2 regions of the Streptomyces sp. NPDC107517 genome follow, and region 1 is predicted to be linked to the other one. Evidence: riboswitches for the same ligand, from Rfam matches in the RefSeq annotation. Region 1 holds a riboswitch; the other holds the start of a gene.
The links. A riboswitch is a leader RNA that binds a small molecule or an ion and turns the genes downstream of it on or off. The one in region 1 is predicted to bind thiamine pyrophosphate.

Region 1 (15,292 bases):
CGGTGGTCAGTGCCGACACGAGGGCGTCGAGCGTGGTGCCCGGGGCGACCTGGCGGCCCTCGCCGTTCACGGATACGTGGGTGACGGACACGGTCATACGGACTGCTCCACAGAGACGGGTGCGGGGACGGCGCCGAAGCGCCGCGGGGTGAAGGGGCGGGCCACGTCGGGGAGTTCGCCGGTGGCGAGGACGTGGGCCATGGAGTCGCCGGTGACCGGCGTGAGCAGCACGCCGTTGCGGTGGTGGCCGGTGGCGAGCAGCAGGCCGGGCAGGGCGGTCGGGCCGAGGATCGGCGCGTTGTCGGGGGAGCAGGGGCGCAGGCCCGCGCGGGTCTCCGTGAGCGGCAGCTCCGTGATGCCGGGCACCAGCTCGTGGGCGTCGCGCAGCAGCTCGTAGACGCCGCCCGCGGTCACCGTCGTGTCCCAGCCGAGCTCCTCGCTGGTGGCCCCGACGACGAGTTCGCCGTTGACCCGGGGCACCAGATAGAGGTTGCCGCCGCGCACGACGGCACGCACGGTGCGGCTGAGGAACGGCGCGTACACCTTCGGCACGGTCAGGCGCAGGACCTGCCCCTTCACCGGGCGTACCGGCGGCAGCACGTCGTCCGGGACTCCGGCGAGGCGGCCGCTGAGGCTGCCTCCGGCGAGGACGACCCGGTCCGCGTCGAGCCCGGTGCCGTCGGCGAGGACCACGCCGCGCGCGCCCTCGCGGACGACTGTCAGCCGCTCGGCCCACTGCCGGTGGAACCGGACCCCGGCCCGCTCGCAGGCCGCGACAAGGGCCTTCGCGAGGCGCCTCGGGTCGATCTGGTGGTCACCGTCGACGCGCAGGCCGCCCCGTACGGACGGGGCCAGCATCGGTTCGAGGCGCCGGCACTCACGGCCCGACAGCCACTCCGACTCCAGGCCCGACTTGCGCTGGAGGGCGTGCAGTTCCCGAAGGTGCGCGCGGTCGTCCGCGTCGAGCGCGACGGCGAGGGTGCCGCACGCGCGGTAGCCGAGGTCGAGTCCGGTGGCCTCGGAGAGCTCGGCCGCGAACGCCGGATAGCGGCGCGCGGACTCCACGTTGAGCCCGAGGAGGGTCTGTTCGGCCTCTCCGTAGTGCAGTTCGGTGACGGCGGCGAGCATCCCGGCCGCCACCTGTGCGGCCCCGCCGCCCGGTTCGGGGTCCACGACCGCGGTGCGCAGCCCGCGCTGAGCGGTCCGCCACGCGGTGACGAGACCGATGATCCCGCCGCCCACGACCAGGACGTCGGAGCCTTCTGAAGTACGCGACATGGGCGTCCAGCCCCTCCCTTCGCCGGCATGACCCGGATCAGGTTCGTACGGTCGGAGGCCGTCAGCCTCCCTCTCAGCCCGGTACGTCCGGGCTCCCGCGAGTGCTTTACGGTGGCCACCCTAACCCCACGAACCGCCGCCAAGACCCCCGGTAAGGGAGCCCGCCCGCATGGCCCGTTCGCTCGACGGACTCGTCCTCGCCCCGGTCGCCGACCAGGCTCCAGGTCAGGTGGGTACCCGGACCCGGTTCGCCTACCACGAGGAGGACGGCCGGATCTGGGCCGAGTACGCGGGCGGGGACGTCGTGCGCGGACACCTCGTGGGCACCCGTGAGGGCGACCGGATCGACTTCAGGTACGTACAGCTGAAGACGGACGGGACGACCTCCTCCGGGCACTGCGTCTCGCTCGTCGTGGACCTTCCGGACGGGCGGGTGCGGCTGGACGAGACATGGGAGTGGGAGTCGCAGGCGGGCAGCGGGACGAGCGTCGTCGAAGAGGTCCCCGGCGCCTGACGGCGGGAGCGCGGACGGCCCGAGCGGTCAAACCGGCGGCCGGTGTGGAAGACGTCACGGGACCGGAGTGACGCGGCCCGCTGACTGACTGAACGTCAGGTGCATATGGTGATCCGGTGAGTGAGCAGACCCAGAACCAGGCCCCGGTGCCCCGGGCGGGGCGGCACGTCGTCATCGTCGGAGCCGGGATGGCGGGAGTCCAGACCGCCGTGGCCCTGCGCGAACAGGGCTTCACCGGCGCCGTCACGCTGATCGGCGCGGAACCCCACCAGCCGTACGACCGGCCTCCGCTGTCCAAGGCCGTCCTGCTCGGCAAGGCCGAGGGGTCCGCCTTCGACGTGGACTTCGAAGCCCTCGACATCAGGCTCGAACTGGGCCGCGAGGTCACCGGCGTGCGCCCCGCCGAGCACACCCTCGACACCGCCACCGGACCCGCCCTCTACGACGTCCTCGTCCTCGCGACCGGTGCCGAGCCCCTCCGGCTGCCCGGCACGGAGGACATCCCCGGCGTCCATCTGCTGCGCACGCTCGACGACGCCGAACGCCTGCGCCCCGTCCTCGCCGCACAGCGCGACATCGTCGTCGTCGGCGCGGGCTGGATCGGCGCCGAGTTCGCCACCGCGGCCCGTGAGGCCGGATGCGCGGTCACCGTCGTCGAGGCGGCCGAGCGGCCGCTCGCCGGAGCGCTGCCCGCGGAGGTCGCCGCCCCCATGGCCGCCTGGTACGCGGACGCCGGGGCGGAACTGCGCACCCACGCGCGCGTGGAGCACGTCGAGCCCGGAACAGTGGTCCTCGACGACGGCACGCGGGTGCCCGCAGGTGCCGTGGTCGTCGGCATCGGGGCCCGCCCCGCCACCGGCTGGCTCACCGGCTCCGGCATCACGCTCGGCGCCCACCGCGAGGTCGTGGCGGACAACCGCCTGCGCACCTCCGAGCCCGACGTGTACGCCGTCGGTGACTGCTCGTCCTTCCCTTCGGGCAGATACGGCGAGCGGCTGATGGTCCACCACTGGGACAACGCGCTCCAGGGCCCCCGCACGGTCGCCGCCAACATCATCGGCGAGAACCCGGCGACGTACGATCCCGTGCCGTACTTCTGGTCGGAGCAGTTCGGCCGCTTCGTGCAGTACGCCGGACATCACGCGGCCGCCGACACCACCGTGTGGCGCGGCGACCCGCAGGGCGCGTCCTGGAGCGTGTGCTGGCTGCGCGAGAGCCGGCTCGTCGGCGTCCTCGCCGTGGGCCGCCCGCGCGACCTGGCCCAGGGGCGCAAGCTCATCGAGTCGGGAGCCCCCCTGGACCCACAGGTCATCAGCGACCCGGCCCGCCCGCTGAAGGCCGCTGTCGTCTGACCGCCCCGCCGGGGCGACCGGGCCTTTTGCGCGGCCGCGTTTCCCACTGTCAGTCCGGGATGGCACGCTTGTCCTGTGACCGAGATTGACGCAAAGATCGATGCTCTCGTCCCCGAGTGGCTCACCCTCCCCGACATCGCCGAGCAGTTCGGCGTGGAGGTGACGCGCGTGCGGCAGCTGGTGAAGGAAGGCCAGGTGATCGCCGTACGCCGTGGGGAGAACAGGGCGCTGCACGTGCCCGCCGCCTTCATCGACGGCGACAAGGTCGTCAAGGGCCTCACCGGGACTCTGACCCTGCTCAGGGACGACGGCTACAACGACGAAGAGATGCTCGAGTGGCTCTTCACCCCCGACCCGACCCTGCCGGGCACCCCCGCGCAGGCGCTGAGCGAGAATCGCGGTACGGAGGTGAAGCGCCGCGCCCAGGCGCTTGCCGTCTGACCTGACAACCGTCCGGCGTGGGGGGCGCGCTCACCGCGGCCCGCACGCCACCGACCAGGGGGACTCACCCATGGCCATGGCCGCAACGCAGCGCGCCCAGCTCGCCGACGCCCGGCTGTACCTGTGCACGGACGCCCGCAAGCGCCAGGGCGACCTCCCCGAGTTCCTCGACGCCGTCCTCGCGAACGGCGTGGACATCGTGCAGCTGCGCGACAAGGGCATGGAGGCGGGCGAGGAGCTGGAGCACCTGGCCGTCTTCGCCGACGCCGCCGCCCGCCACGGCAAGCTGTTCGCGGTCAACGACCGGGCGGACGTCGCCCACGCCGCCGGCGCCGACGTCCTGCACCTGGGCCAGGGCGACCTGCCGGTCGCGGCCGCCCGCGCCGTCCTCGGCGAGGACGTCCTGATCGGCCGCTCCACGCACGCCGACACGGAGGCCGCCGCGGCCGCCGTCCAGGACGGCGTGGACTATTTCTGCACCGGCCCCTGCTGGCCGACCCCCACCAAGCCCGGCCGGTACGCGCCCGGCCTCGACCTGGTGCGCTACACGGCCTCGCTCGGCACGGACCGTCCCTGGTTCGCGATCGGCGGCATCGACGCGGGCAATCTGGACGAGGTGCTCGAAGCGGGCGCACGCCGCGTCGTCGTGGTCCGTGCCATCACCGAGGCGGACGACCCGGGCGCGGCGGCGGCCGACTTCGCGAAGCGGCTGCGTACGGCCTGATCCGTTCGGTCGGGCCCCGCCAAGACGCGTGTCCGCAGGGTGGACGGGGATTAGGGACAGAGCCCTCCCGTGGCTAACCTGCCCATATGGCCCTTGGCACCGCTTCCACCAGGACTGATCGCGCACGCACCGTGCGCGACATGCTCGCGACCGGCAAGACGACCTTCTCGTTCGAGTTCTCGGCGCCGAAGACCCCGAAGGGTGAGCGGAACCTCTGGAACGCGCTGCGACGGGTCGAGGCCGTCGCGCCCGACTTCGTCTCCGTGACGTACGGCGCCGGTGGCTCCACCCGCGCGGGCACCGTCCGCGAGACCGAGCAGATCGTCGCCGACACGACCCTGACCCCGGTCGCCCACCTCACGGCCGTCGACCACTCCGTGGCCGAGCTGCGCAACATCATCGGCCAGTACGCGGACGCGGGCATCAGGAACATCCTCGCCGTGCGCGGAGACCCGCCCGGCGACCCCATGGCCGACTGGGTCGCGCACCCGGAGGGCCTGACCTACGCCGCCGAACTGGTCCGGCTCATCAAGGAGGCGGGCGACTTCTGCGTCGGCGTCGCGGCCTTCCCCGCGATGCACCCGCGCTCCGAGGACTGGGACTCCGACGTCCGCCACTTCGTGGACAAGTGCCGGGCGGGCGCCGACTACGCGATCACCCAGATGTTCTTCTACCCCGAGGAATATCTGCGGCTGCGCGACCGGGTCGAGGCAGCGGGTTGCGACACCCCCGTCATCCCGGAGATCATGCCGGTCACGAGCGTGCGCATGCTGGAACGCCTGCCGCAGCTCAGCAACGCCACGTTTCCGCCCGCCCTGAAAGAGCGCATCCTCACAGCCAAAGACGATCCGGCGGCTGTACGCTCCATTGGCATCGAGTTCGCGACGGAGTTCTGCGCGAAGCTGCTGGACGAGGGCGTTCCGGGTCTGCACTTCATCACGCTCAACAACTCCACGGCGACACTGGAGATCTACGAGAATCTGGGCCTGCACGACCAGCAGGCCTGACCCGGCCGTATTCCACCAGGGGCGGCGGCCGTACGAGAGGGGCGTACATGGGCTGGACGGTCCTCTACATCGCGTTCGGAATCGTCGCGTTGTGGCTGCTCGGTGAGGTACTGCTCCAGTACAAGGCGAGGCTGCGCTTCCGGCTGCTCGCCTTCGTCGGCTTCGTCGGCGTCGTCCTCGGCGTGCTGATCCCTTCGGTGATCGTCATCGGGGTCGGCGCCATCACGTTCGCGGTCGGCCAGACGTATGTGACGCTGTCGTTCCGCAGGGGCTTCTCCACGGGCTGGGCGCTCGGCGGGAACCCCGGCGAGAGCAAGCGGCGCAAGCTCAGGGAGCCGGTCGACCAGGACCCGGTCCTCGAGGTGTCCGACCTGGAGTACGAGTCGGCCGCCCCGGACGACCCCGAGCCGGAACCCGAGTCCGCGGCCGAGGCGACGTCCGTCTACGCGCCGCAGCCGATGCCCGACGACACCGGCCAGTACGGCGTCTACACCCCGTCCGCCGCCCACACGGACGCTGCCGCACAGGGCTACGCCTACGACGCGTACGCGGGCTACGAGCAGCAGCAGTACGGCTACGACAACGGCCAGCAGCAGTACGCCGCCTACTCCGACCCGTACATCGGGACGCAGACCTACCCGGCGCAGCCCCAGTACGACGACGCGTACGGCACGGGACAGCAGTACGGCGACCCGTACGCGAACGGCGGCTATGCCATGGAGACGCCGCCCGGCGGGGTCTGGGTGCCCCAGCAGCGCACCGGCGACGACCAGCACCAGCAGTACGGCGGCGAACTGCCCCCGGAGCAGCCCTACCCGTACGAGCAGCACGGCCAGGGCGGCTACGACGGCGGCTCCGGCTACAACGAGCAGCAGCAGTACCGCTACTGAACCCGGCGGGCGGCGCCCGTCACTGCGAGCCGCGGAAGTCCGGGCCCTCCACGATCAGCCCGGCCGCCAGCGCGCCCGACATCCCCGCGTGCGGCAGTCCGCCGCCCGGGTGCGACCAGCCGCCGACGGCGAACAGGCCCGGAACGAGCGTGCTGTTCGACGGGTGCAGAAGCCTGCCGGAGGCCGCGGCCAGGGCAGGTGCGGGCACCGAACCGCCCTCGGCTCCGGTCGCCTCGGCGACCTCCGACGGCGTGCGGGCCTCGTGCCACAGCAGGCGGTCGCGCAGCCCGGGGACCGCCTGCCCGGCGGCGTCGATGACCCGCTCCACGTCCGCGTCCGTCACGCGCGCGCCGCGCGCCACCGTGACCACCAGCGTGACCGCCTCATGGTCCGGGTCCGGCACCACGGAGGCGTCGTCGGGACGCAGGACCGTGACCGTCGGCCGCTCCGCCACCGCCGTGCCCCCGCCGAACAGCGAGGCCAGCTCGGCCTCCCGGTCCGCCGTGTGCACGACCGTCCGGTGCGGGGCGTCGCCCGGACGCGCGCCGCGCAGCGCCAGGAACACCGTCAGCCGGCTCGGCAGCGCCGACTGCGGCGCCACCTCGGCCTCGCCCCTGAGTGCCCGCCCGGGCAGCAGCTCGTCGAGGACATCGGGCGCCACACCGGCGACCACGAAGTCGGCCTCCACGACCCTGCCCCCGGTCAGCTCGACACCCGTCGCCCGGCCGTCCTTCTCCACGATCCGCGCCACCGGCGCGTCGAACTCGAACTCGACCTTCCGCTGAAGACACCGCTCGTACACGGCCCGCGCCAGCTCCCGCATCCCGCCGCGCACCGCCCAGGTGCCGAACGTCTGCTCCATGTACGGCAGCACGGCCGCGCTCGCCGGAGCCGTCCGCGGATCGAGTCCGGACGCGAGCGCGTACTGCTCCAGGAGTGCGACGAGCCGCGGGTCCCCGCCCAGCTCAAGAGCGGCGACCTCGGAGAGAGTCGTCGCCGACAGGTCCTTGCGCAGCATCCGGCGGCGGACCACCACGGGGTACGGCTCGCGGTCCGCGAGGATCCGCCAGTTCGGCCACAGGGGCTCTTCGAGGAGCGGGCGCCGGGTGCGGTCCCAGGCCTCGCGCGCCCGGTTCATGAACGCCGACCAGTGCGCTCCTGAACCCTCGCCGAGCGCCGCGTCCAGGGCGTCCGCGATGCCCCCGCGCCGCGCGTTCGGCAGGTCCGCCGCTGTGCCGTCCGCGAAGACATGCCGCACGGCGGGCTCCACCTGGGTCAGCTCGACCGCGTCCTCCAGGGGCGCCTTGCCCGTCTTGATGAACAAGTCCCGGTAGACCGCGGGCAGCTGGAGCAGCCCCGGGCCAGTGTCGAACGAGAAGCCGTCCCGGGCGAAGCCGCCGAGCGCCCCGCCGTACGTCGACGCGCGCTCGTACACCGCCACCCGGTGGCCTGCCACGGCCAGCCGGGCAGCGGCCGCCATCGCGCCCATCCCGGCGCCGATCACCGCAATCCGTGCCATGCCAGCGACTTTATCGGCCCCCGCCGACACCCCCGCCGACAGCCCGGCCGGGAGCCGGATCAGCCCGGCGGAGCGCCGGTACGGTCCGCGATGCGCCGCTCCTCGCGCCGTTGCGCCCGGCGCCGCAGGAACCGCCGGATCCGCGAGATCAGGAAGTACAGCATGAGCAGACCGAGGAAGAGCAGGACGGCGGCGATGATCGCGGCCGCCTCGGGATGGAACATGGCGAACGTGATGATCCCGGCGACCCCGAGGTCCTCGGCCGAGCTCACCGCGAAGTTGCTGAACGGCTCGGGCGAGGTGTTGATCGCCATCCGTGTCCCGGCCTTCACGGCGTGGCTCGCCAGCGCCGTCGACCCGCCGACCGCGCCCGCCGCGAGGTCGGACAGCGACCCGCTCTGGCCGGCGAGCAGCGCGCCCACAACCGCACCCGACACCGGCCGGATCACCGTGTGCGCGGTGTCCCAGAGCGAGTCCACGTAAGGGATCTTGTCGGCAACGGCCTCGCACAGGAACAGCACCCCGGCGGCGATGAGCACGTCGGTGCGCTGGAGCGACTCGGGAACTTCGTCGGTCAGCCCGGTCGCGCCGAAGACGCCGAGGAGGAGGACCACCGCGTACGCGTTGATCCCGCTCGCCCAGCCGCTGGTGAAGACCAGGGGGAGTACGGACACGGACGTGATCGTAACCAGTCGCGAACTCGGGGGTCCTGGGCATGAGCACCCAGGCCTGAGTATCCGTACCTAGTACGTGAGATGAGTAGCTGCGCGGATGGGGCCGGACCTGCGCGGACGGGAGAGTGGAGGCACGGAAGGGGGCGCGGCGCCGGTACCGCCGACACGGGGCGGCGGAACAGCGCTTCGCCCCCTTGGCCGCTCCTCCCGCCACGGCGGGGGCGAGGTACGGGGGCCCGCACGACCGACGGGCCCACGGGGGAACACGGGGGACACGGGGAACACGGGGGACGCGCCGGTCCGGTGAGGCCTGAGAATTCGGGCCACGCCGGACCGGCGCTCTGTTGTCTCCGCCTTCGCGTCCGGGAGCGGTCAGCGGCCGCCCGTCACGCGTCCCTGGAGCAGCCGCGACAGCGCCGCGTGGACGTCGTCCAGGGAGCGCTCCGGCTGGAAGGCCTGCCAGTCGAGCGCGGCCACCAGGACCATGCCGACCAGCGCCGCCGCCGTCAGCGGGATGTCGATCTCCTCGCTCAGCTCACCGCCAGCGACGGCGTCCCGCAGCACGTCCTCCACGACGGCGACGGCCTCCTGCCGGACCACGGCGAGGGTGGACTGCCAGGCGCGGTTCGTGCGCCACAGTTCGGCCACGTACAGCTGGGTGAAGGCCGGATAGCGGTCGATGAAGACGAGGCCGGCCCGGATCATCGCGTCCAGGGCGTCGATCTTGCTGCCGCCGCTCGCGGCCGTCTTCTCCGACGCCTCCCGCAACGAGGCGGTGAGAAGCCCGACGCCGTGCCGGAGCAGCTCTTCGAAGAGCACCGACTTGCTGGCGAAGTTGTAGTAGACCGTGCCTTTCGCGACCCCGGCGCGCTCGGCGATCTCGTCGACCGTGGTGGCCGAGAACCCCTGCTCCGCGATGAGCGTGACCGCGGCCTCGTACAGCTTCTGCCGGGTGGCCTGGCGCCGTGTGCTGCTTTCCATGCCCCTGATTCTCACAGGCGCCGGTGCGGGCGCGCTCACAGGCTGAGCTCGGGGTGCAGCCGGTCCAGTGTCCACACCTGCTTTCCGCGGGCGCTCAGCGCGGTCAGGGCCAGCGCGCCGGCCGTGAACGCGGCGAGCACGGCACACGCCTGCCACACGGGTCCGAGGCCGCCGCCCGAGATCAGTCTCCGCAGCGCCTCGACGACGTACGTCATCGGCAGGAAGGGGTGGATCGCGTTGAAGAAGCCGGGGCTCGTCTGTACGGGATACGTACCGCCCGCCGACGTCAACTGGAGCATCAGGAAGGCGAGTACGAGGATCCGCCCCGCCGCTCCGAAGCGGGCGTTCAGCCACTGCACGATCGCCGCGAAGCACGCCGTGACGAGGAACAGGAAGCCGACCGTTCCGGCCGCCCTGACCATCTGGAGCCCCAGCGCCCAGTGCAGCACCGACATCAGGGCGGCCACCTGGAGCACCCCGAGCGCGGCCACGGGCAGCCAGCCGGCCAGCGCGATCCGCCAGGCGGAGGCGCCCGCGGCGAGTGCGCGCCGGTTGAGCGGCTGGATCAGCATGTAGGCCACCATCGCGCCGACCCACAGGGACAGCGGGATGAAGTAAGGGGCGAACCCGGTGCCGTAGTTGGGCGCCTTGTGCAGGGACTGCGAGGCGAGCTGGACCGGGTCGGACATGACGCCGGTGCGCCGGTCGCGGTCCTTCTTGTCGTAGTCGGGGATCTGCTTCACCCCGTCGTGGAGCCCGCCGGCCAGCTGTCCGGAGCCGTCGGCCAGCTGGAACATGCCGCCGTTGAGATCGCTCGCGCCCGTCTTCAGCTTGCCGACGCCCGTGTCGAGGTCCGCCGAGCCCGTCTTCGCCGTGCCGAGCCCGGTGTGCAGCTGCTTGGCACCCTTGGCGACCTGGCCCGCGCCCTTGTTGAGGGCATTGATCTTCGAGACGGCGGTGGCCACGTCCTGGTCGAGCGTCGGGGCCTGCTTGGCCAGCGCCTCGGACTGCCGCTGGAGCGTGGCGAGATGGCGGTCGAGGGTGTCCAGGTCGCCGTGGTCGTCCTCGATCAGGACGTTCAGGTCGTCGGCGACCTTCGCCACGTCGGCAGCCGCCACCTTGGCCTTCTTGAGGTCGGGGCAGACCGGGTCGGACAGGGGCAGCGTCTCGCAGCGTGCCTGGTAGACCCCGTCCAGGACATCGGACCCCGCGTGCGCGCCCTTGGCGGCCGTCGGCGCCGTCCTCACCAGGACGTCGAGGTTGTGCCGGATGCCCTTCGCGGAGTCGGCGACGAGCCGGGCGGTGTCTCCGATCGCCTTCTTGTTGTCCTTCAGGAACGGGCGCACCTGCCCGGCGACGCCGTTGACCTTGTCGGCGAGGAGCTGGGTGCCGTCGGAGACCTGCTTCGAGCCGGACTCCAGATCCCCCGCGCCCTTGTTCAGCTTCTTGATCCCGCCGGCCAGCTCACCGCTGCCCTTCTTGGCGTCCTTCAGACCGTCCGCCAGGTCCTTGGACCCCTTCTTCGCCTTGCCGATACCGCCCTTGAGCTGATCGGCCCCCTTCGCCGCCTTCTTGGTCGCGTCGTGGATGTCGGAGAACGAGATGAAGATCCGGTCGAGGAACGAGCGCGACGCGTTGGTGGACGCCGCCGAACGCACCTCGGAGAACACCGTCCGCGAGATCTGTCCGACGATGTAGTTGTTGGCGTCGTTCGTCCGCACCTGAAGAGCGCCGGTCTCCGGGGTGTCCCCGGAGCTGGACGCGATGCGCTCGCTGAAGTCCGCGGGCATCGTCAGCGACAGGTAGTACGTCCCGTCCTCGACGCCCTTGCGGGCCTGTGCCGCGCTCACCTCGTGCCACTCGAAGGTCTTGCTGTCGTGCAGCCCTTCGGTGATGTCGTCGCCGGCCACGATCTTCTGGCCGGCGGCCCGCGCGCCCCTGTCGTCGTTGACGAGCGCGACGGGAATCCTGTCGAGACGCCCGTACGGGTCCCAGAACGACCACAGGTACAGGGCGCCGTACAGCAGGGGCAGCAGCAGGAGCGCGGCGAGCGCGGCGCGCGGCAGCTTCCCCCTGCCGAAGCGCCTGAGCTCAAGCGCGGCCAGCCTCGGCGAGCGCATCCGCCGTCTCCTTCTTCTCGGTCCCGGGATTCTCGGGGCTCTGCTCGTCCGCTTCGTCGTGGGGCGCCGTCGATACGAGGACCGCGTCCTTGGGCGCCTCGCTGCACACCGCCACGACCGTCGTGCCGGACTCGGCGACGGACCTCAACAGGTCCCAGACCTGCGTCCGTTCGGCGTCCGAGAGCTTCAGGTCGGTGTCGTCGACGCCGAGCAGCCGCGGCCGCCCGATCAGCGCGAGGGCCACCGACACCCGGAGCGCCTCGATCCGTTCCAGGTCGCGCACGGCGGTGCGGGTGCCCTTGGGCAGCGCCTCCCGGTCGAGGCCCGCGGCGGCCAGCGCGGTGTCGATCCGCAGCCGCGAGGCGGCGGCCCGCTCGGCCCGGGGCCGCAGCAGCGTCCGCAGGGAACCGTCGAACCGACGCTGCAGCAGCGCCCGTTCGCGCAGATGCTCCTCGACCGTCAGCGCGGGATCGAGGTCGGTGACCCCGGGCACATGGGCGAGAGCGCTGATCCGCCGGACCGCGGACAGCTGCTTCGGCAGCCGGAAGGGGCCCACGGACGCGGCGCCCTCGGTGGGTCGCATACGTCCGGTGAGGGCGAGCAGCAGGCAGGTGCGGCCCGACCCGGACGGCCCTTCGACGGCGACGAGCGCCCCGGGCTCCGCGTCGATGTCCACCCCGCGGAACGCCCAGCCGCGCGGGCCCTTGAGCCCGAACCCCTCGGCGCTGACGGCGACCGCGTTCGGACCGTCCATGGTCGGGCCCCCCCACTTTTTGAACTGACTGGTCAGTGCAAAAGTTAGCCCGAACTGTCGCTCGAAGCAAAAGTGCAGGTCAGGGCCGATTGTCAGTGGCGTACTCCACGATGGGCACATACGGCCACTGAGCCGTCACGCAGACGACAGGAGGTTCGTCATGGCTGGACATTCAGCAGCAGCCGCACGCCGGCCCCGCGCCACACGCCCTGCACCCTCGCTGACCGGACCCGCCGCCGACGTCCACCCCGTACTCCGCCGGGCAACTGCCCCTCCCGCCGCTCTCGACCTGCTCGCCCAGGCGCGCACGGGCCTCGACGAGGCGGCCCTTCTCGAAACGCCCAACGAGCGGTACGCCACGGCCCATCTGGCCGCGCTGCGTACCGCGGCCGCCGTGCTCGCCGCCCGCGGCCGCCCCGAACCCACGCCCCGACGGCGCGCCCGGATACGGAGCGCCTGGGAAGTGCTCCCCGAGATCGCGCCCGAACTGACCGAGTGGAGCGCCCTGTTCGCCTCCGGCGCCACCCGCAGGGCGCGCGCCGAAGCGGGCATCCGGGGAGCGGCCGGCATCCGCGACGCGGACGACCTGCTCCGCGACGTCGCGATGTTCCTGCGCCTCGTCGAGCGGATGCTGGTCCTTCAGCCGATACTGCCCCAGCCCAGGGCGCAGGACGAGGGCCCGGTGGCGGGCCGGGAGGTGCCCGACGTGGGGTGACCGGACAGCTCTCACGAGGCAATAGGGTGGAGGCGCCCGAACCCTCCACCCATCGCCGTGCCGGTGGGGGAGGAATCCCCATCGCTCCGCAGCCCATGAGCCGGAGCCGCGCCGAGGAGTCACCTGTCGTGTCGGACCCGATGCGCCCCCGCGCTTCTCTCCGTACCGCCGTGGTCTGGGACGTTCTCAAGGACGCCCTCGACCGTCGCGTCAAGGCCACGGGGCGCGAGTCGCTCGACGTGCTCGACACCGGAGGCGGCAGCGGCAACTTCGCGGTGCCCGTGGCCGGCCTCGGTCACCGCGTCACCGTCGTCGACCCCAGCCCGAACGCGCTCTTCGCACTCGAGCGCCGCGCGGCCGAGGCCGGCGTGGCCGACCGCGTGCGCGGGGTGCAGGGCGACGTCTCCGGTCTCTTCGACGTCGTCGAGCGCGACGGATACGACGTGGTCCTGTGCCACGGCGTTCTGGAGTACGTCGACGACCCGGCCGAGGGCGTACGCAACGCGGTGGGCGCCCTCCGCTCCTCCGGCGTCCTCAGCCTGCTCGCCGCAGGACTCGGCGGCGCCGTGCTCGCCCGGGCGCTCGCCGGGCACTTCAAGGAGGCCCGGCAGGCCCTCGGCGACCCGGCGGGCCGCTGGGGCGACGGCGACCCCGTGCCGCGCCGCTTCAGCGCCGAGCAGCTCACCCGGCTCGTCGGATCCGCGGGCGTCGAGGTCGGTGCGGTGCACGGCGTACGGGTCTTCGCCGACCTCGTGCCGGGCGTCCTCGTGGACACCGAACCGAGCGCCCTCCAGGAGCTCCTCAAGCTGGAGGCCGCCGCCGCCGAGCTGCCCGCCTTCCATGCCGTCGCCACGCAGTTGCACGTCCTCGGCGAGAAGCAGGGGGCCCCGGAGGCCTGAGTGCTCCGGTGACGCGCCGCTGATCAGCGGCGCAGCGGCGGATGGAGTACGCCACAGGCCCCCCGCTTCGGCGCCGGGCGCCGTATGATCGAGGGAGCCGGTCCGGCATGACGGGACGGCCGCCGGGGCATTAAGGCTTCAGCGAGCCGGAGCGGAGTGGTGGTCCTGGTTGGCGAAGTTGGCGTAGAGGGGCGGGTTTCACGGGGGCGATTCCCTGCCTATCCTGAAGGGGACCCCCGGTCGCCCCGGCGACTGCACGATGAGGAGGACTCCGTGCCGCTCTCGGAGCACGAGCAGCGAATGCTCGAGCAGATGGAGCGAGCGCTGTACGCCGAAGATCCCAAGTTCGCGACAGCGCTTGAGGGAAGCGGGCTGCGTACGTACACCCGACGTCGGGTCTACCAGGCAGTCGCCGGCTTCCTGGTGGGTATCGCGCTCCTCATGGCCGGAATGGTCGCCAAGCAGATCTGGATCAGCGTGGTGGGGTTCCTCGTCATGCTGGGCTGCGCGGTCCTCGCCATGACCGCATGGCGCAAAGCGCCCAAGCCCGGTGAACAGCCGGCTGCCGGAGCAGCGCCAGGAGCGCCGCCGGCGGCGCGGCGTCAGGGCAAGCAGCGCCGCTCGATGATGAACCGGATCGAGCAGCGCTGGCAGCGGCGCCGAGACGAACAGGGCGGCCACTGAGCCCCCGCCGGACGAAGTCCCCACGGGATCAATGGTCCTCACAGGAACAGACGTAGCTGAGGGGTGACCACTCACGGGTGGTCACCCCTCAGGCGTGTCCGCGCGCCGGCGCCTCGGCGTGGCCCGCTTGCGCAACGAGCGGGCGCCTCCCTCAGCTCTCCTGGCGGGAAGGCCGCCGCGGACGCCGCAGGAGCGTCGACTTCCGAGCCGTCCAGCGGGAGCCGAGCTCCGCCCAGTGCTGCGAAAGTCTCCACGCCACTCGAACGGTCGAGCGCGGTGCGAGCGTCGCCCGCAGCCGGGCCGAGCGGCTCGACTTGGCGCGCAGGCCCTGCTCAAGGCGGCGCACGTCGTCCCCGAGGCCCGCCGTCGGCTGCGGCCTCGGCGCGTAGAGGACCTGTTCCACCGCGGCCGCCACCCGGTGCACGGAGTCCGCCGCCACCTGGTCGAGCTGTCCGACGCGGACGATCCGCGCGGCCGCCGTCCGCGGCGTCTGCGACTCGTCCGGTGCGATGCCGTGGTCCCACGCCGTATCGGTCACTTCCAGCCACGCCGCGAGGGCGCGTGCCGCCGCGTCCCCGTCCGTGCGGCCGGGCGAGCCGAGCCGCACCGCCCGTACCCGCTGCCGCCACAGCATCGGGAGCAGCGGCACGAGCACCACCAGCAGTACACCGAGCGCGATGAGGGCGATCGTGCCGTAGGGCGGGCCGTCGTCGCCGGACGCGCCGATCACCGCGGGCGCG
Region 2 (15,292 bases), on a different contig from region 1:
TCAACATCGTGTGCGGCGACCGGGACACCGGACGTGCGCTCGTCGCCCACCGGGACATCGACATGGTGGCCATCACCGGCAGCACCCGGGCCGGCTCCGAGGTCATGGCCGAGGCCTCCCGCGAGGTCAAGAACGTCCACCTGGAGCTGGGCGGCAAGGCCCCGGCCGTCGTCTTCGCCGACGTCGACCCCGTCCGCACGGCCCGCTCCCTCGCCGACGCCGCCTTCTTCAACGGCGGCCAGGACTGCACTGCCGTGACCCGGATCCTGGTTCAACGCCCGCTCCACGACGCCCTGTTGACGGCCCTCGTCGACGCCGCGCGCGACACCCGGACCGGCTCACCTGACGAGGACGCCTTCTACGGTCCTCTCAACAGCGCCGCCCACGCCGCCCGTGTCGAGTCCGTCATCGCGACGCTCCCCGAGCACGCCCGCGTGGAGACCGGGGGCCGGCGTGTCGACCGCCCCGGCTACTTCTTCCCGCCCACCGTCGTCTCCGGCGTCCGCCAGGACGACGACGTGGTGCAGGGCGAGATCTTCGGCCCCGTCGTCACGGTCCAGCCTTTCGACACCGAGGAAGAGGCCATCGCCCTGGCCAACGGCGTCGACTTCGGCCTGGCGTCCAGCGTGTGGACCGCCGATCTGGGCCGCGCCATGCGGCTGAGCGCCGAACTCGACTTCGGCTGCGTCTGGCTCAACTGCCACCAGGTGGTCCTCGCCGAGATGCCCCACGGCGGATACAAGCAGTCGGGCATCGGCAGGGACCTGAGCCGCTACGGCTTCGACGACTACACGCGGATCAAGCACGTCATGGCCGCGCACGGGACGCCCTGACACTCCGCGCACGGCGCGCGCTCGGCCCGCTATTTGATCAGTGCGTTGGCCACGACGACGATCAGGCCGAGCAGCGCGTCGCCCACGCCGAGTAGCAGCGACCGGGCCCAGGACCTGCCGCTGGCGCGGGCCGCCGTCAGACCCCAGCCGAAGAGCAGGGCGACGTTGAAGCCGAGGGCGACGTACTCGATCCCCGAGTAGTTCCACCAGCCGAGGCCCGCCCCGAAGAGCATCATGAGCGTCGGCAGGGTGGCGAGGAGCAGCGGCCACTCCTCGGCGAGCGCCCGGACCGCGGCGACCGCCCCGTGGTGGGTCTCGTCCCCGCGTCGCGCGATGAGGTGCGCGTACCCGTGTGCCAGGGCCGAGGCGACCGCGGTGATCAGGAGCCACTTGGCGTCGTACATGCGGTCCGCGCGTGACGAGCGCCCGTACTGGGCGAGGGCCGCGACCATGGAACTGGCGAGGACGGCACCGTACACGCCGCCGAACAGCACGTTGGGCCGGGCGGCGCCGCGGCTCAGGGCGTGGCCGCAACGGTGGAGGGTCTGGCGGGTGTTCATGACGGGGTCCTCGGGGGCGTACGTGGGCGCCTGTGGCCTGGGGTGGGGGAAGCAGCGAGGGGCGGGTGGTCGGCTGTCCGGTCACTCTCGCCCGAGGGGTCCGGTGGACCGGGGCGACACGCGTGGGATGTCCGGGTTTCGCGCAGGCCCTGAGGTGGTTGAGCGCAGCGGGAGTGATTGAAGTTGAGGCCGGATTCAGGTACGTTGCGCATGCTTCCCGAACCTGCGACCAGGAGGCCGTCTCTTGGGTACCCGAATCAGCGCCGTCCTCTTCGACTTCGGGGGCGTGCTGACCACCAGCGTGTTCAAGGCGTTCGAGGCCTTCGGCACCAAGCTCGGTGTGGATCCGCGGCTCCCGCTCCGACTGCTCGCGAAGGACGAGCTCTCCAGCGCCCTCCTCGTGGAGCACGAGGAAGGCCGACTGGGGCAGCGTGACTTCGAGGACGGTTTCGCCGAGCGGCTGCGCGCACACGGAGCTGACGTGCAGGGCCCCGGACTCCTGTCCTTGATGCAGACAGAACTACGCCCCGACCAGGCGATGCTCGACCTCGTCGCCGAGCTGCGGAACGCGGGACACCGCGTGGGCCTGCTCTCCAACTCCCTGGGCGACGACTGCTACGCGGGCTTCGACCTTGAATCCATGTTCGACGCCGTGGCGATCTCCGGTGAGATCGGCGTACGCAAACCGTCCCGGCGTGCCTACGCCATCGCGTGTGAGCGGCTCGGCACCGAGCCCGCCGAGACCGTCATGGTCGACGACCTCGAACACAACATCGTCGCGGCACGACGCGCCGGCCTCGCCGGGATCGTCCACCGCGAAGCGGCCACGACCGCCGAGGAGTTGAGGGCTTTGCTCCATCTGGACGGTGCGACGGATACGACACAGGCAGCGGCAGCACGCGAAGCACAAGCAACACGGGCAGACGCGCAGCCCGGTCCCCGGTCCCGCTAGCCGGCCGCGCCGCGCTGCCGCGCCGGTCCCTGAAATCCATCCCCCGTGAGGAGAACCACGTGTTCGAGCTGACCGACAGGGCCAAGGAGTACCAGGAGAAGCTGCTCGCCTTCATGGACGAGCGGATCTACCCGGCGGAGTCCGTCTACGAGGCGCAGATGACGGAGTCCGGCGATCCGCACTTCCACCCGCCCGTCCTCGAAGAGCTCAAGGCGGAGGCGAAGAAGCGCGGTCTGTGGAACCTCTTCCACCCGCACCCCGAGTGGGGCCCCGGCCTCACCAACCTCGAGTACGCCCCGCTCGCCGAAATCATGGGCCGCAGCGCGCACTTGGCACCCGAGGCCACCAACTGCAACGCGCCGGACACCGGCAACATGGAGGTGCTCACCCTCTTCGGCACCGACGAGCACAAGGAGAAGTGGCTCAAGCCGCTCCTCGACGGCGAGATAGCGTCCGCCTTCGCGATGACCGAGCCCGCCGTGGCGAGCTCCGACGCCACCAACATCCAGCTCCGCATGGAGCGGGACGGCGACGACTACGTCCTCAACGGACGCAAGTGGTGGACCTCCAACGCCCTGCACAAGAACTGCAAGGTGCTCATCGTGATGGGCAAGACGGAGCCGGAAGCCGCGACGCACCGTCAGCAGAGCATGATGGTCGTGCCGATCGACACCCCCGGCGTCACCGTCCTGCGCAACCTCCCCGTCTTCGGCTACAAGGACCGCGAGGGGCACGCCGAGGTCGTCTTCGAGAACGTCCGCGTCCCGGTCACCGCGCTGCTCGCCGGAGAGGGCGACGGCTTCATGATCAGCCAGGCTCGGCTCGGCCCCGGCCGCATCCACCACTGCATGCGCGCCGTCGGCATGGCGGAGCGCGCCCTCGACCTGATGATCGACCGGGCGCAGGCGCGTACGACCTTCGGCGAGCCCGTCGCGAACCGTGCCAATGTGCAGGACTGGATCGCCGAGTCCCGCATCGAGATAGACATGGTCCGGCTGCTCACCCTCAAGGCCGCGTACCTCATGGACACCGTGGGGAACCGGCACGCGCGCACGGAGATCGCCGCGATCAAGGTGGCCGCGCCCGAGGTCGCGCTGAAGGTGGTCGACCGGGCCATCCAGGTGCACGGCGGAGGCGGCGTCTCCGACGACTTCCCGCTCGCCAGCATGTACGCGCATCTGCGCACCCTGCGCCTCGCCGACGGCCCCGACGAGGTCCACAAGCGCACCATCGCGATGCGTGAACTGCGCCGCCGGGAACCGCAGTGGGGCCGCACCCGCTGACCGCACGGCACGGGCGAGAGGTCCTGCCGGGCCGAGGGGGAACGGAGGCGATCGGCGCACGCGGGTGTGCGAAGATCGCCTCCGTTCCCGTACCGGCGGGCACCACATGAGCACGCTGGTGTGCGGCGCCCGCGAGCGGCTGAGGTGTGCAGCGCCCGGCGGACACACACGAGAGCAGCAGAAGTCAGCACAGGAAGGCCCCACGACATGACCACCCGCGGCCAGGCATCGGACGGGGAGGACATCCCCTCGCTCGCGGACACCTCCGCGCTGCGTGAACTCCCCGCCACCGCGCGCGGCGCCCGGACCCGCGCCGCGCTCGTGGCAGCGGCCCGCGTCGTGTTCGAACGCGACGGCTTTCTGGACTCGCGCCTCACCGACATCACCGCCGAGGCCGCCTGCTCGACCGGCAGCTTCTACACGTACTTCGCCGGCAAGGAGGAGATCTTCCAGGCCGTGCTCGAAGTCGCGCAGGACGACATGCTGCACCCGGGCATGCCGCGCCTGGACCCCGAGGACAGCTCGCCCGTCGGCGTGATCGAGGCCAGCAACCGGGCCTACTTCGAGGCGTACAAGCGCAACGCGAAGCTCATGCTGATCCTCGACCAGGTCGCGGCCGGTGACTCCGGGTTCCGGGAGGTGCGCCGGCGCCGGAGCCGCGCGTTCGCCGACCGCAACGCGCGCGCCATCAAGGACCTGCAGGACCGCGGGCTCGCGGACCGCGACCTCGACCCGCTCATGGCGGCGCGGGCGCTCTCGGGCATGGTGAGCCGCATGGCCTACTACGCGTACGGACTCGGTGAGGACGACACGCTCGACGAGCTCGTCGAGACGTCCACCGCGCTCTGGGCCAACGCCCTCAAGCTCGACAGGAACGCCAGGTAGGCAACGGAGGGGCGGTTCCGCCGCCGCGTTCGGCTTCCCGGTCGGTGCCCGGACATGTCGTGGCCCCTCTTCCCGCACTCGCCCGCGAGGGCCGTACGCCGTGTCGAAGCCACCATGCCGCCGCGCGTCCACTACCGTCTCACCGCGCTCGGGCGCTCGCCCGAGCAGCCGCCGGCCAGGTCCGCGCGGGCCATCGAGAGACGGGAATGCCGCCGATGAGCTCGGGGTTCGACGGGCAGACGACGAGCGGCGAAGAGCTGCACACACCGCTGCGCGACTTCCTGCGCACCGAGACCGGCAGCGCCTTCGTGCTGCTCGTCGCCGCGCTCGCGGCACTGGCCTGGGTGAACCTCGGAGCCGGCACGTACGAGGCATTCTGGGGGACGCACTTCTCCGTCCGTATCGGGTCCGCCGGGGTGTCGCTGGACCTGCGGGAGTGGGTCAACAGCGGCCTGATGGCGTTCTTCTTCTTCGTCGTCGGCCTGGAGGCGCGGCGCGAGTTCGACATGGGGGAGCTCCGCGAACGCCGGCGCGTCACCCTGCCCCTCGTCGCGGGACTCAGCGGCATGGTCGTCCCCGTCGCCGTCTACCTGGCCTTCAACGCGGGGCAGAGCACGGCTCACGGCTGGGGCGCCGCGATGTCGACCGACACGGCCTTCGCCCTCGGCATGCTGGCCCTGCTCGGCAACCGGCTGCCCGGCGGGCTGCGTATCTTCATCCTGACCGTGGCCGTCGTCGACGACTTCGTGGCGCTGATCATCATCGCTGTCGCCTACAGCGGCGACATCGACGTTCCCGCCCTGCTCGTGGCACTCGGCCTGTTCGGCGTGATCCTGCTGGTACGGGCCACCGGAACCCGGCGCGGCTGGGTGTACGTGCTCATGGCCGGCGCGGTCTGGGTGGCGCTGCTGGAGTCGGGGGTGGACCCCGTCGTGATCGGCCTGGCCATGGGGCTGCTGACCTTCGCGTACCCGGCCAGCCGTACCGCGCTGGAGCGGGCGAGCGGCCTGTTCCGGCTCTTCCGCGAGCAGCCGACCCCCGAACTGGAGGCCTCGGTCCGCCGGGGCCTCGCGTCGGCCCTGTCCCCCAACGAGCGGCTGCAGCGCCTCTACCACCCGTGGACCAGCTATGTGATCGTGCCGCTGTTCGCCCTTGCCAACGCCGGCATCGAGCTCAGCGGCGGCGAACTGGCCCGCGCGTTCGCCTCGCCGATCACCCTCGGCATCCTCTGCGGCTACGTCCTGGGCAAGCCGCTCGGCATCGTCGGCTCGGCCTGGCTGACGACCCGGCTCAGCCGCGGCCGGCTGCGCCCGTCCGTCGGCTGGGGCGCCACCACGGCCGGGGGAACCATCGCGGGCGTCGGATTCACGGTGGCCCTGCTCATCGCCACCCTCGCGTTCGACGGCGACCGACTGGCCGAGGCGAAGATCGGCATCCTCAGCGCGGTCGTCGGCGCGTTCCTGATGACCTGGCTGGTCTCCTGGGTCATCGGAGTCCTGCCCCGCCCGGCCCGGATGAGGGCCCTCCTCGGAACGGCCGAAGGCATCGTGGACCTGGCCGTACCGGTCGACCCGGACCGCGACCACGTGCGCGGACCGCGGCACGCGCCCGTGACGGTCGTCGAGTACGGCGACTTCGAGTGCCCGTACTGCGGACAGGCCGAACCCGTCGTGCGGGAACTCCTCGCCGGCTTCGGCGACATCCGCTACGTCTGGCGCCACCTGCCCCTGAACGACGTGCACCCGCACGCGCAGCTCGCCGCCGAGGCGGCCGAGGCGGCCGGGGAGCAGGGCGCGTACTGGGAGATGCACGACCTGCTGTTCACCCACCAGGACGCGCTGCGGGCCGCCGACCTCCTCAAGTACGCGAGTGAACTCGGCCTGGACACCGAACGGTTCCACAAGAACCTGCGGGCGCACAGCGGAGTGGGGCGGGTGTCCGAGGACCTCGAGTCGGCCGACCTCAGCGGCGTCTCGGGCACCCCCACGTTCTTCGTCAACGGACGGCGCCACCACGGGGCGTACGACATCGGCGGGCTGTCGGCGTCGGTGCGCGCGGCGAAGGAGCGGGCGGTGCTGGCCGGCAGGCGCGGGCAGCGGCGTCAGTAGATCCAGGGCCGCTTCTCGCCCGGCCGGATCTCGGCCGCGATGTCGTCGCCGAGCCGGGCGACGGCGGTACGTCCCTCGACCTCCGTCAGCCACTGGTGCGGGAGGTGTACGTCACCGTGCAGCGCGCCGAGGATGTTGCCGCACAGGGAGCCCGTGGAGTCACTGTCGCCCGAGTGGTTGACCGAGAGCAGGAACGCGGCCTCGATCGGGGTGCGCGGCGGCTTCGGGTCGCACACGGTGCCCTGCTTGCCGACGTGGAAGGTCTGCGGACGGGTGCGTGCCATCGCCGCGTACACCCCGATGGCGAGGGCCTCCTCCGCGACCCATCCGGCGCCGAGCGTCTCGACCCTCTGAGGGGTCGCCTCGCCCTCCTCCTCGGCGAGCGCGACGGCCCGGCTCAGCGCGGCCGTGGTCTCCTCGTGGCCCCGGTAACCGGCGAGCAGCCTCAGGGTGCGCAGCACCGCGCCCTCCAGGGACTCGCCGTCGACGAGGTGGCTGATGAGGGCGGCGAACGCACCGGAGGCGAGATAGCCGGTGGGGTGTCCGTGCGTGATCTGGGCGCACTGGGCAGCGAGTTCGAACGACCGGCGGGCGCCCAGGTCCGTCAGGCCGAAGGGCGCGGAGCGCATCACGGCGCCGCAGCCCTTGGAGTCCGGGTTCACCGGCCCCGGCTCACCGGTGGGCTTCCCGTACGGATCGGGGGTGAATCCCGCCTCGACGCCGCTCAGGCAGGCGTTGCCGGGGGCGCGGCGCGCGTACAGCCAGGGCTCGTGCCGCAGCCACCCGAGGCGGTGGCGCAGGTCCTCCTCGGGCAGTGGCCCGGGGTGGTTCTGCGTCTCCAGCCACCGCAGGTACGCGTCGTGCACGATGGCCGCCTCGGCGCCGCCGATGCCCCGGTCCCGGGTGCGGCAGTACCCCCGCAGATGCCCCTCGGCGGTGAACAGCGTCATCTGGGTGTCGTCGCTGACCCGGCCGGTCACACCGTCGGCGTCGGGCACCAGGCCGGTGACCCCGGCCGTGCCGTGGGTGGCGCGGATGGCGTCGAGGGAGAGGAACTCGACGGGGTACCCGAGCGCGTCACCGATCGCTCCGCCGAGGAGGCAACCGCGTACCCGGCTGCGGTGGACGGCGAGATCGGCCCAGGATCGGGTGTGCACGGTGAGCTCCATGGTGGTCGGTCGAAGGCGTCGCACCCATCATTGCCGCAGCGTGATCTGCCGGGACAGGCGCCCCGTCAGTGCGCGGACGCGGACGGCGAAGGGGCACCCGTCGGCGCGTTCGCGGCACTGTCGTCGGGGGCGAACCACGCCATGCCGATCAGCAGGGACGCGACGAAGAGGGCGGCAGCGGCGACGGCCCCGATGATTCTCGGTCTGCGTCTCGCCGCCTCCAGGACGCCGCCGCGCCGTGCCGCCCCGCGCCGTGCCGCCCCGCGGCGTGCCGCCCGGCCGGACGACGGCAGCTGGTAGGTCGTGGACGTGGTCCGGATCTCCGGGGAGGTCTGGAAGTGGGGAGCGGACACGGGCGCAGGGGCCATCGGCACGGGCTCCGGGAGAGGTTCGGGACGGCCCTGCCAGGCACCCGTACGGAACCAGTCCGTGACCTCCTGGGCCGTCGGCCGGTCCTCCGGCTGCTTGGCCAGCAGGCCAAGCAGATAGTTCTCGAACGACGGGGGCAGCCGGATGCCGAGGCGTCCCGGGGCCACGGGCGCGGCGTCCACGTGCTGGTAGAGCAGGCCGGTCGCGGTGTCGGCGCGGAACGGCGGGTTTCCGGTGAGGAGTTGATAGAGCACGCAGCCCAGCGAGTACACGTCGGACGGCGGGCCCGCGTTCTTGCCGAGGGCGCGCTCGGGCGCCAGATACAGGCCGGTGCCGACGATCTGCCCGGTGGTGGTGAGCCCGGCGGCGGGATCGTCCAGGAAGCGGGCGATGCCGAAGTCGCCGAGCTTGACCGTGCCGTCGGGGGTGAGCAGCAGATTGCCCGGCTTGATGTCCCGGTGCACCACGCCCTGGCGGTGGGCGGCCGCGAGACCGGCTGCCGCACCGGTCGCGATGTCGGCCACACGCTCCGGCGTCAGCCGCGCGCCGCCCGCGGTCTCGTGGGCCAGACTGCCGCCCTCGACGAGTTCCATGACGAGGTAGAAGCGCTGCTCCCAGGAGCCGAAGTCGTAGACACCCACCACGTGCGGATGGCTGAGCGACGCCGAGGTCTGCGCCTCCATGCGGAACCTGGCCGCCGCGGACGGATCCGCGTCCTGCGCGAGGAGCAGCTTCACGGCCACGGGCCGGCCGAGCATCTCGTCGGTCGCCTGCCACACCTCGCCCATGCCGCCGCGGCCTATCGCCTTGTGCAACCGGTACCGATCCGCCAGCAACAACCTGCGCACCACCCTTGAAAGACAGCCCCGTCAAATTGGTTGCCACGGAACGTACTTCGCCCCGCGCGAGCGCGAGGACGAGCGGGAGGGGTGTGGCGGATCAAGGATAAGGCGCGCGGAGAGCCGATGATCACACTTCGCCGGGTGGCTCGTACAGAAGGTGAGAGGTGGTGATCACACCCGGCACCGTGCTTCCTAGGCGTCGCCTGCACGAGTACGGGCCAAGGGGCCGTGCCGCAGGAGTTCGGCCAGGCCCTGACGCGTCGCGGCGAGCACCACGCGGTCCTCGGACCGCAGCACGTACCCGGGGTGAAGGTCCCACACGAGACCCGTGGGACGGTCGGGGCCGTCGTCGCCGGGGGACGCGGCCAGGTCGGGGCGCCGCTCGCCCGGCGCCGTCGCGTCGAGCGCGATCACACGCCAGGCACCGGCCCGGAACGAGTCGGCGACGGTCCGGCCGTCGAGCATCGGATGTCCCGCCACATCGAGGGCGGCGAAGAGCAGCACGCTGCGCTCGACGGGGATGGCGCCGAGGATCTGGCGGCCCATCATGGCGCCCGCGAAGGCGGGCGCGGCGAGCGTGGAGACGCTCCGGCTGCGGGTCAGGGCCCGGGGATGTGCGGAGCGGAGCGTGCGGTAGACGGCGGTCGCGAAACCGTCGTCGAACAGGCGCAGCGCCACCCGCAGATCGGGCTTGACCGACCGCGCGTGCAGCGCGGCCTCCAGGTTGGTGATGTCACTGCTGGTGAGGGCGAGCAGGGCGTGGGCGCGGTGCACCTTGGCGGCCTCCAGGACGCCTTCCTGGGTGACGTCGCCGATGACGGTCGGAACACGCAGGCGGCGGGCGAGGGCGACGCCGCGCGCCTCGGGGTCCTCCTCCACGCAGACGACGGGGATGCCGAGTTCACGCAGTCGGGCCAGAACCCGGGTGCCGATCTTGCCGAGGCCGAGAAGCACGACGTGGCCGGACAGGCCGCGCGGCGGGCGGCGCAGGGCCGATGCCGTACGGAAGGTGCCGAGCGCTTCGAGCACGGCCGCGATGAGCACGGGCAGAAGGAGCAGTCCGGCGAGCCCCGTGAGGAGTTGGAGGAGCTGACGGGCGAGCGGCTCCCCGAGGGCCGGGTCGTCGATGGCGAACAGGTCGAGGAGCGTGAGGTATCCGGCGTGCAGCGGGTGGTCGCCGGTGGTGGCCCAGGAGGCGATCGCCAGGCCGAGGACGCTCGTGACGAGACCGGCGAGCGACCAGCGCAGCCGGCGCGAGAACAGCGAGCCGAGGGGCATACGGCGGCTGCCGGCACGGCCGTTGGGAGTGGCGACCGTGGGGGAGACGGCCTCGAGGACCACCGTGCCACGCCCGGTCGCGGCGGCGACCGTGCGTTCGTCGGGCAGCAGCAGCGGGCCCTCCGCGCCGCCCACGTCCGAACCCTCGGCGCCCGCGGGGTCGTTGGCGGTCGCGGACAGCAGGGCGAGGGTGCACAGGCCGGGGTCGGCGACCTCGCCCCGGCCCGGCGGGGTGCGCTCCACGGCGCGCAGCAGGAGCCCGTCGGCCTGGACGACCTTGCTGGTACCGGCGACGGCGGTGGCCGCGAGAGCCGGTGCCGCGGTGTCGGCGTCGGACAGAACGGTCGTCGTGGTGTCCAGTGCCTCGGGGTCGAGGCCGGGAGCGGAGAGCACGGCGGCCTGATCGAGGAGGTGTTCCAGGTGCTGGCCGAGCTTGCGGTTGTAGAGCCGGATGACCAGGCGCAGCTGGGGGTTGAGACGGCGGGCGGCCAGGGCGGCCCGGATGTTGGTCTCGTCGTCGCCGTGTACGAGGGCCAGCGCGGCGGCGTCGGCGACACCGGCCTCGGCCAGCGCCAACTCGTCGAGTTCCGGCGCCTCCATGACCCGCGGCGGCGGAACGCTGTCGCCGGCCACGGGGGACACGGTACGGCTCATGACGGCCTGCATCCGCGAGAGCAGAGCGGCCGCCCGTGGTCGTCCGGCCGGCCCGGCGCCCTGCCTGGTGACGCGTACGGAGGGCACCACGACGGTGACCCGCTCGCCGTACACGGCGCGCAGTTCGGCGGCGAGCCGCTCGGCCAGCGCGTCACCACCGCACACGATCATGTGGCCGGTCGGCGGGGCCTGTTGAGGCTGGCGGGGCAGGGTGGTCATGGCAACAGTCAAGTGGACGGGAGTGCCGGGACGCACATCGGCCCCCGATTGTGTGCGGGTGGGCGTGTCGGGCGGGTGTCAGGTGGACCCGGCGTCTCTCAGTCCGTATGCCCCGTGGCCCCGGACCGGTCGCCCGGCAGGCGCCACCCATGGTCCACCGGGCCGATGCCCGACCCCAGTGCGAACCCGGCGGCGATCGCCCCCGTGACGTACTCCTTCGCCAAGCGGACGGACTCCGGCACGGGCAGGCCATGGGCGAGGCCCACGGCGACGGCCGACGCCAGGGTGCAACCCGTGCCGTGCGTGTGCCGGTTGTCGTGGCGCGGAGCGCGCAGCCAGTGCTCCTCCGTGCCGTCGGTGAGCAGGTCCACGGCCGCCCCTGGCAGATGACCGCCCTTGACGACCACCCAGCGCGGGCCGAACGACAGGAGCCGTGCCGCGGCCCGGCGCATGCCGTCGTCGTCCGTGACGGCGAGGCCGGTCAGCTGCGCCACCTCGTCCAGATTCGGCGTGGCCACCGTCGCGACCGGCAGCAGCTTCGTGCGTACGGCGTCCAACGCGTCCTCGGCGAGCAGCGGATCGCCGTGCTTGGAGACGCTCACCGGGTCCACGACCACGGGGGCGTCCGTGCCGGCGAGCAGTTCGGCCACCGCCTCGACGAGGACCGGCGACGAGAGCATCCCGGTCTTGACCGCCTGGACGCCGATGTCGTCCACGACGCTGCGGTACTGCGTGCGCACCGCGTCGACGGGCAGTTCCCACGCGCCTTGGACCCCGAGGGAATTCTGCGCGGTGACGGCCGTCAGGACGCTCATGCCGTGGGCACCGAGCGCCAGCATCGTCTTGAGGTCGGCCTGGATCCCGGCGCCACCGCCCGAGTCCGAACCGGCGACGGTCAGGACGCGGGGCGGCGCGCCGCGCCCGGTGCTCGCGGGCATGGTCATGTGCGGGCCTCCTGGTGCGGTGCGGCGTGGGTGTCAGGGGTCGGGCGGCGCAGCCTCAGGGGCGCATACACGACGAGTGCGGCGACGAAGGCCACGTAGTACGCGAGGTCGGCGCCGTGCAGGGCCTTTGCGACCGGGCCCACGTACAGGCCGCTGTCCATGAACGGGACCGCCGCGGCGAACGCGGCGACGAAGGCGAGGAGCCCGGGCCACCAGGGCTGCGGCCGGGCGGACTCGGCGGCCAGGTCGACCGGCGCGCCGCCCCGGGCCCCGGCGCGCGCGAACCAGTCGACGGCCACGACAGCGACGAATCCCGGGATCCAGTAGCCGACGAACAGCAGCACGTTCTGGAAGCGGGCCGCGGTGTCGGCGGCGTGCATCCACAGCACCAGCGGGAAGCCGAGCACCGCGGCGAGCGCCGCCGCGAGCGGCCGGGGGATCCGGACGCCGACGGTCTGCAGGGCCAGCGAGCCGCTGTAGTCGTTCATGGCGTTGCTGCACAGGGCCGCCAGCGCCACGGCGAGCAGCCCGAAGGAGCCGAGAACACCGCCGCCGAGCAGCTCGTCGACACCGCGCGCGGTCTGGTCGGTGAAGACGGAGGCGCCCCACAGCCCGAGCGCCTGGACAGCGACGAAGGAGACGGTGACGCCGAGGAGCGTGAACCAGAACATGCGCTTACGGGATGTGGCCGCCGGAAGGTAGCGGCTGAAGTCGCTGGCGTAGGGGGCCCAGGACAGGGACAGGCTGAGCGCGATGGTGCTGGTCAGGACGAACGCGCCGAATCGGTCGGCGCCGTGCGCGGCCCCGTCGGTGACCGGATGGACACCGTCGAGAAGCTTGACGGCCAGGACCACGAAGGCGGCGGCCAGGACGAAGGTCATCAGCTTCTGGAGCCGGTGGACGGCCTCGTAGCCGAGCACACCCAGCGCGCCCTGCGCCAGCATCATCACGAGTACGCCGACCCAGAACGGCCAGCCGCACAGCCGGGCGAGCGCGTCACCGCCGAAGAGGCCGATCAGCGCGTCCCAGGCGACCGACGACAGCCACTGCAGGACGCCGGGCACCGCGACGGCGCGGCCGAACGCGAGCCGCGCCAGCGGGAGCTGCCCCGCGCCGGTCGCGCTGCCCCACGTACCGAGATACGCGGTGGGCACGGCGCCGACGAGGGTGCCGATGACGACGGCGGCCAGGGCGGTGACGAAGTCCAGGCCGAGTGCGATGCCGACGGTGCCGGTGAAGACGCCGGTCATGGTCAGGTTCGGGGCGAACCACACGGTGAACAGGCGCCCGGCGCCGCCGTAGCGGTGGCTCTCGGGGACCGGCGCGATCCCGCGCGCCTCGACCCGCAGGTCACCGGGCGCCGCGGGCATCCGCCCGTCGAAGACGGAGCGCGGTCCGGTGGTCCCGGTGCTGCTCGGGGCATGGGGCAACGACATTGGCTGACATCCCTCCGCCAGTGCTAACTGGTTCAGGTTCGACGGGTGTGATCTCAGCCCTCGTGCGGGGCACCCCGTGTCCGGTACGTCGGCAAGGGTAGCTTCCCTGTTCGAGGAGGCAACCCCGGGGGAGGGGTCGGCGTCCGCTGCGTGGACGGCGCGCACCCCGCCGCGCGTAATTCGTTCGAGGTGTGCGGCGTACCCCCGTAGCGTGACCGATTCGAAGATCGCGGACGGTTCGGGCACATGTGATCGGCGGCTCCGCGACCCCAGGGACACGCGGAGGACGGGAGACGATGAAGCAGCGTCACGGTGGGGCCGATGAACGGTTCGGAGCTGTCGCCGATGCGTTCGCGCGGAACTTCGCGGAGTTCCCCGAACTCGGCGCCGCCGTCGCGGTGTTCGCCGGCGGACGGAAGGTCGTCGAGCTGTGGGGCGGCGTCGCGGACGAGCGGACCGGGCGCGCCTGGGAACAGGACACCGCCGTCCCCGTCTTCTCGGTCGCCAAGGGACTGGTGAGCCTGAGTGCACACCTCCTCGCCCAGGAGGGCCGGCTGGATCTCGACGTCCCGGTGAGCCGGTACTGGCCCGAGTTCGCACAGCAGGGCAAGGAGGCCATTTCCACGCGGATGGTGCTCGGGCACCGCGCAGGCGTCCCCGCCCTCGACCGGGTGCTGTCCTTCGAGGAGATCGCCGGCTGGACGCCGGTGATCCGCGCGATCGAGGAGCACAAGCCTCTGTGGGAGCCCGGCACCGCGTTCGAGTACCACGGCCATGTCTTCGGATTCCTCGTCGGCGAGGTGATCCGGCGGATCACGGGCCTCACCCCGGGCGCGTACTTCCGCCGTGCGGTCGGTGACCCGCTCGGGCTGCGCGCCTGGATCGGCCTGCCCGCCGACGAGGCGGAACATGTGGCCCGGCTCGTCGAGGCCGAGGGGCGGCCCGGGATGCCCGGGCCCGAGCATCTGCTCACGCGCATCGTGACGATGAACGGCGCCCTGGCCTTCCCGGGTCTCGACGAGCCGCACGGCTGGAACGACCCCGCGCTGCACGCCATGGAACTCCCCGGCGCCGGCGCCGTCGGCTCCGCGAGCGGACTCGCCGGGCTCTACGCGGCGGCCGTCACCGGAATCGAGGGCCGCGAACGGCTGCTCACCGAGGCGACGGTGAGCGACGCGCTGCGCGAGTTGTCCTCCGGCGAGGGCTGGCTCGGCTTCGACGCCGGAGCGCGCTGGGGCTCGGGCTTCCTGCTCGACTCGCCGTCCTTCCGCCCGATGCTCGGCGACCGCAGCTTGGGCAACGACGGCGCCGGAGGCCAATTCGCCTTCGGTGACGACGAGTTCGGGGTCGGCTTCGCCTATGTGGCCAACCGGATGATCGGTCACGGAGACGCCCGCGCCAACCGGCTGGTCACGGCTGTGCGCGAGTGCCTCGGCGCGTGATGCCGTCGCGGTGGGGGTTGGGGGCGGCCGGTCGCCCCACCACGTCCCGTGGCCTTCACCGCGTTCAGACCTTAGTGCGCCCCTGAGCCGTCGCCGACGTGTCGGGCGCGTGGGCGATCACGGGCCCGCCCTCGACGAGCCGCCGGATCCCCGGTGTGGCGACCGCCGCGATGGCCATGGCGGCGACCAGGAACCACAGCCCGCCCACGGCCGACCCCGTGCGATCGACGACCACGCCGATTCCCATCGGCCCGAAGCCGCCGCCCAGGTTGCCGACGGCGTTGATCACCGCGATGCCGGACGCTGCCTGAATGCCCG

Region 2: another riboswitch for thiamine pyrophosphate. It lies ahead of ACZ67T_RS22740 (purine-cytosine permease family protein); the one in region 1 lies ahead of thiO (glycine oxidase ThiO).

Annotation. Positions count from the first base shown of each region.
Region 1 is NZ_JBVJPM010000002.1:464,093-479,384, forward strand. It holds gene thiS (sulfur carrier protein ThiS) at 1-97, opposite strand, end outside; gene thiO (glycine oxidase ThiO) at 94-1,278, opposite strand; TPP riboswitch at 1,276-1,387, opposite strand; gene ACZ67T_RS05845 (avidin-fold protein) at 1,448-1,792, shown strand; gene ACZ67T_RS05850 (NAD(P)/FAD-dependent oxidoreductase) at 1,909-3,144, shown strand; gene ACZ67T_RS05855 (Rv2175c family DNA-binding protein) at 3,220-3,585, shown strand; gene thiE (thiamine phosphate synthase) at 3,662-4,309, shown strand; gene metF (methylenetetrahydrofolate reductase [NAD(P)H]) at 4,396-5,316, shown strand; gene ACZ67T_RS05870 (hypothetical protein) at 5,364-6,206, shown strand; gene ACZ67T_RS05875 (phytoene desaturase family protein) at 6,226-7,725, opposite strand; gene ACZ67T_RS05880 (DUF4126 domain-containing protein) at 7,785-8,399, opposite strand; gene ACZ67T_RS05885 (TetR/AcrR family transcriptional regulator) at 8,772-9,380, opposite strand; gene ACZ67T_RS05890 (YhgE/Pip family protein) at 9,416-11,500, opposite strand; gene ACZ67T_RS05895 (ATP-binding cassette domain-containing protein) at 11,472-12,254, opposite strand; gene ACZ67T_RS05900 (SAV_6107 family HEPN domain-containing protein) at 12,415-12,969, shown strand; gene ACZ67T_RS05905 (methyltransferase) at 13,098-13,868, shown strand; gene ACZ67T_RS05910 (DUF3040 domain-containing protein) at 14,142-14,552, shown strand; gene ACZ67T_RS05915 (transglutaminase TgpA family protein) at 14,704-15,292, opposite strand, start outside.
Region 2 is NZ_JBVJPM010000009.1:322,041-337,332, forward strand. It holds gene ACZ67T_RS22690 (aminobutyraldehyde dehydrogenase) at 1-833, shown strand, start outside; gene ACZ67T_RS22695 (hypothetical protein) at 863-1,393, opposite strand; gene ACZ67T_RS22700 (HAD family hydrolase) at 1,638-2,345, shown strand; gene ACZ67T_RS22705 (acyl-CoA dehydrogenase family protein) at 2,405-3,628, shown strand; gene ACZ67T_RS22710 (TetR/AcrR family transcriptional regulator) at 3,836-4,513, shown strand; gene nhaA (Na+/H+ antiporter NhaA) at 4,720-6,621, shown strand; gene ACZ67T_RS22720 (ADP-ribosylglycohydrolase family protein) at 6,615-7,778, opposite strand; gene ACZ67T_RS22725 (serine/threonine-protein kinase) at 7,856-8,998, opposite strand; gene ACZ67T_RS22730 (potassium channel family protein) at 9,194-11,152, opposite strand; gene thiD (bifunctional hydroxymethylpyrimidine kinase/phosphomethylpyrimidine kinase) at 11,251-12,090, opposite strand; gene ACZ67T_RS22740 (purine-cytosine permease family protein) at 12,093-13,532, opposite strand; TPP riboswitch at 13,525-13,619, opposite strand; gene ACZ67T_RS22745 (serine hydrolase domain-containing protein) at 13,829-14,974, shown strand; gene ACZ67T_RS22750 (MFS transporter) at 15,039-15,292, opposite strand, start outside.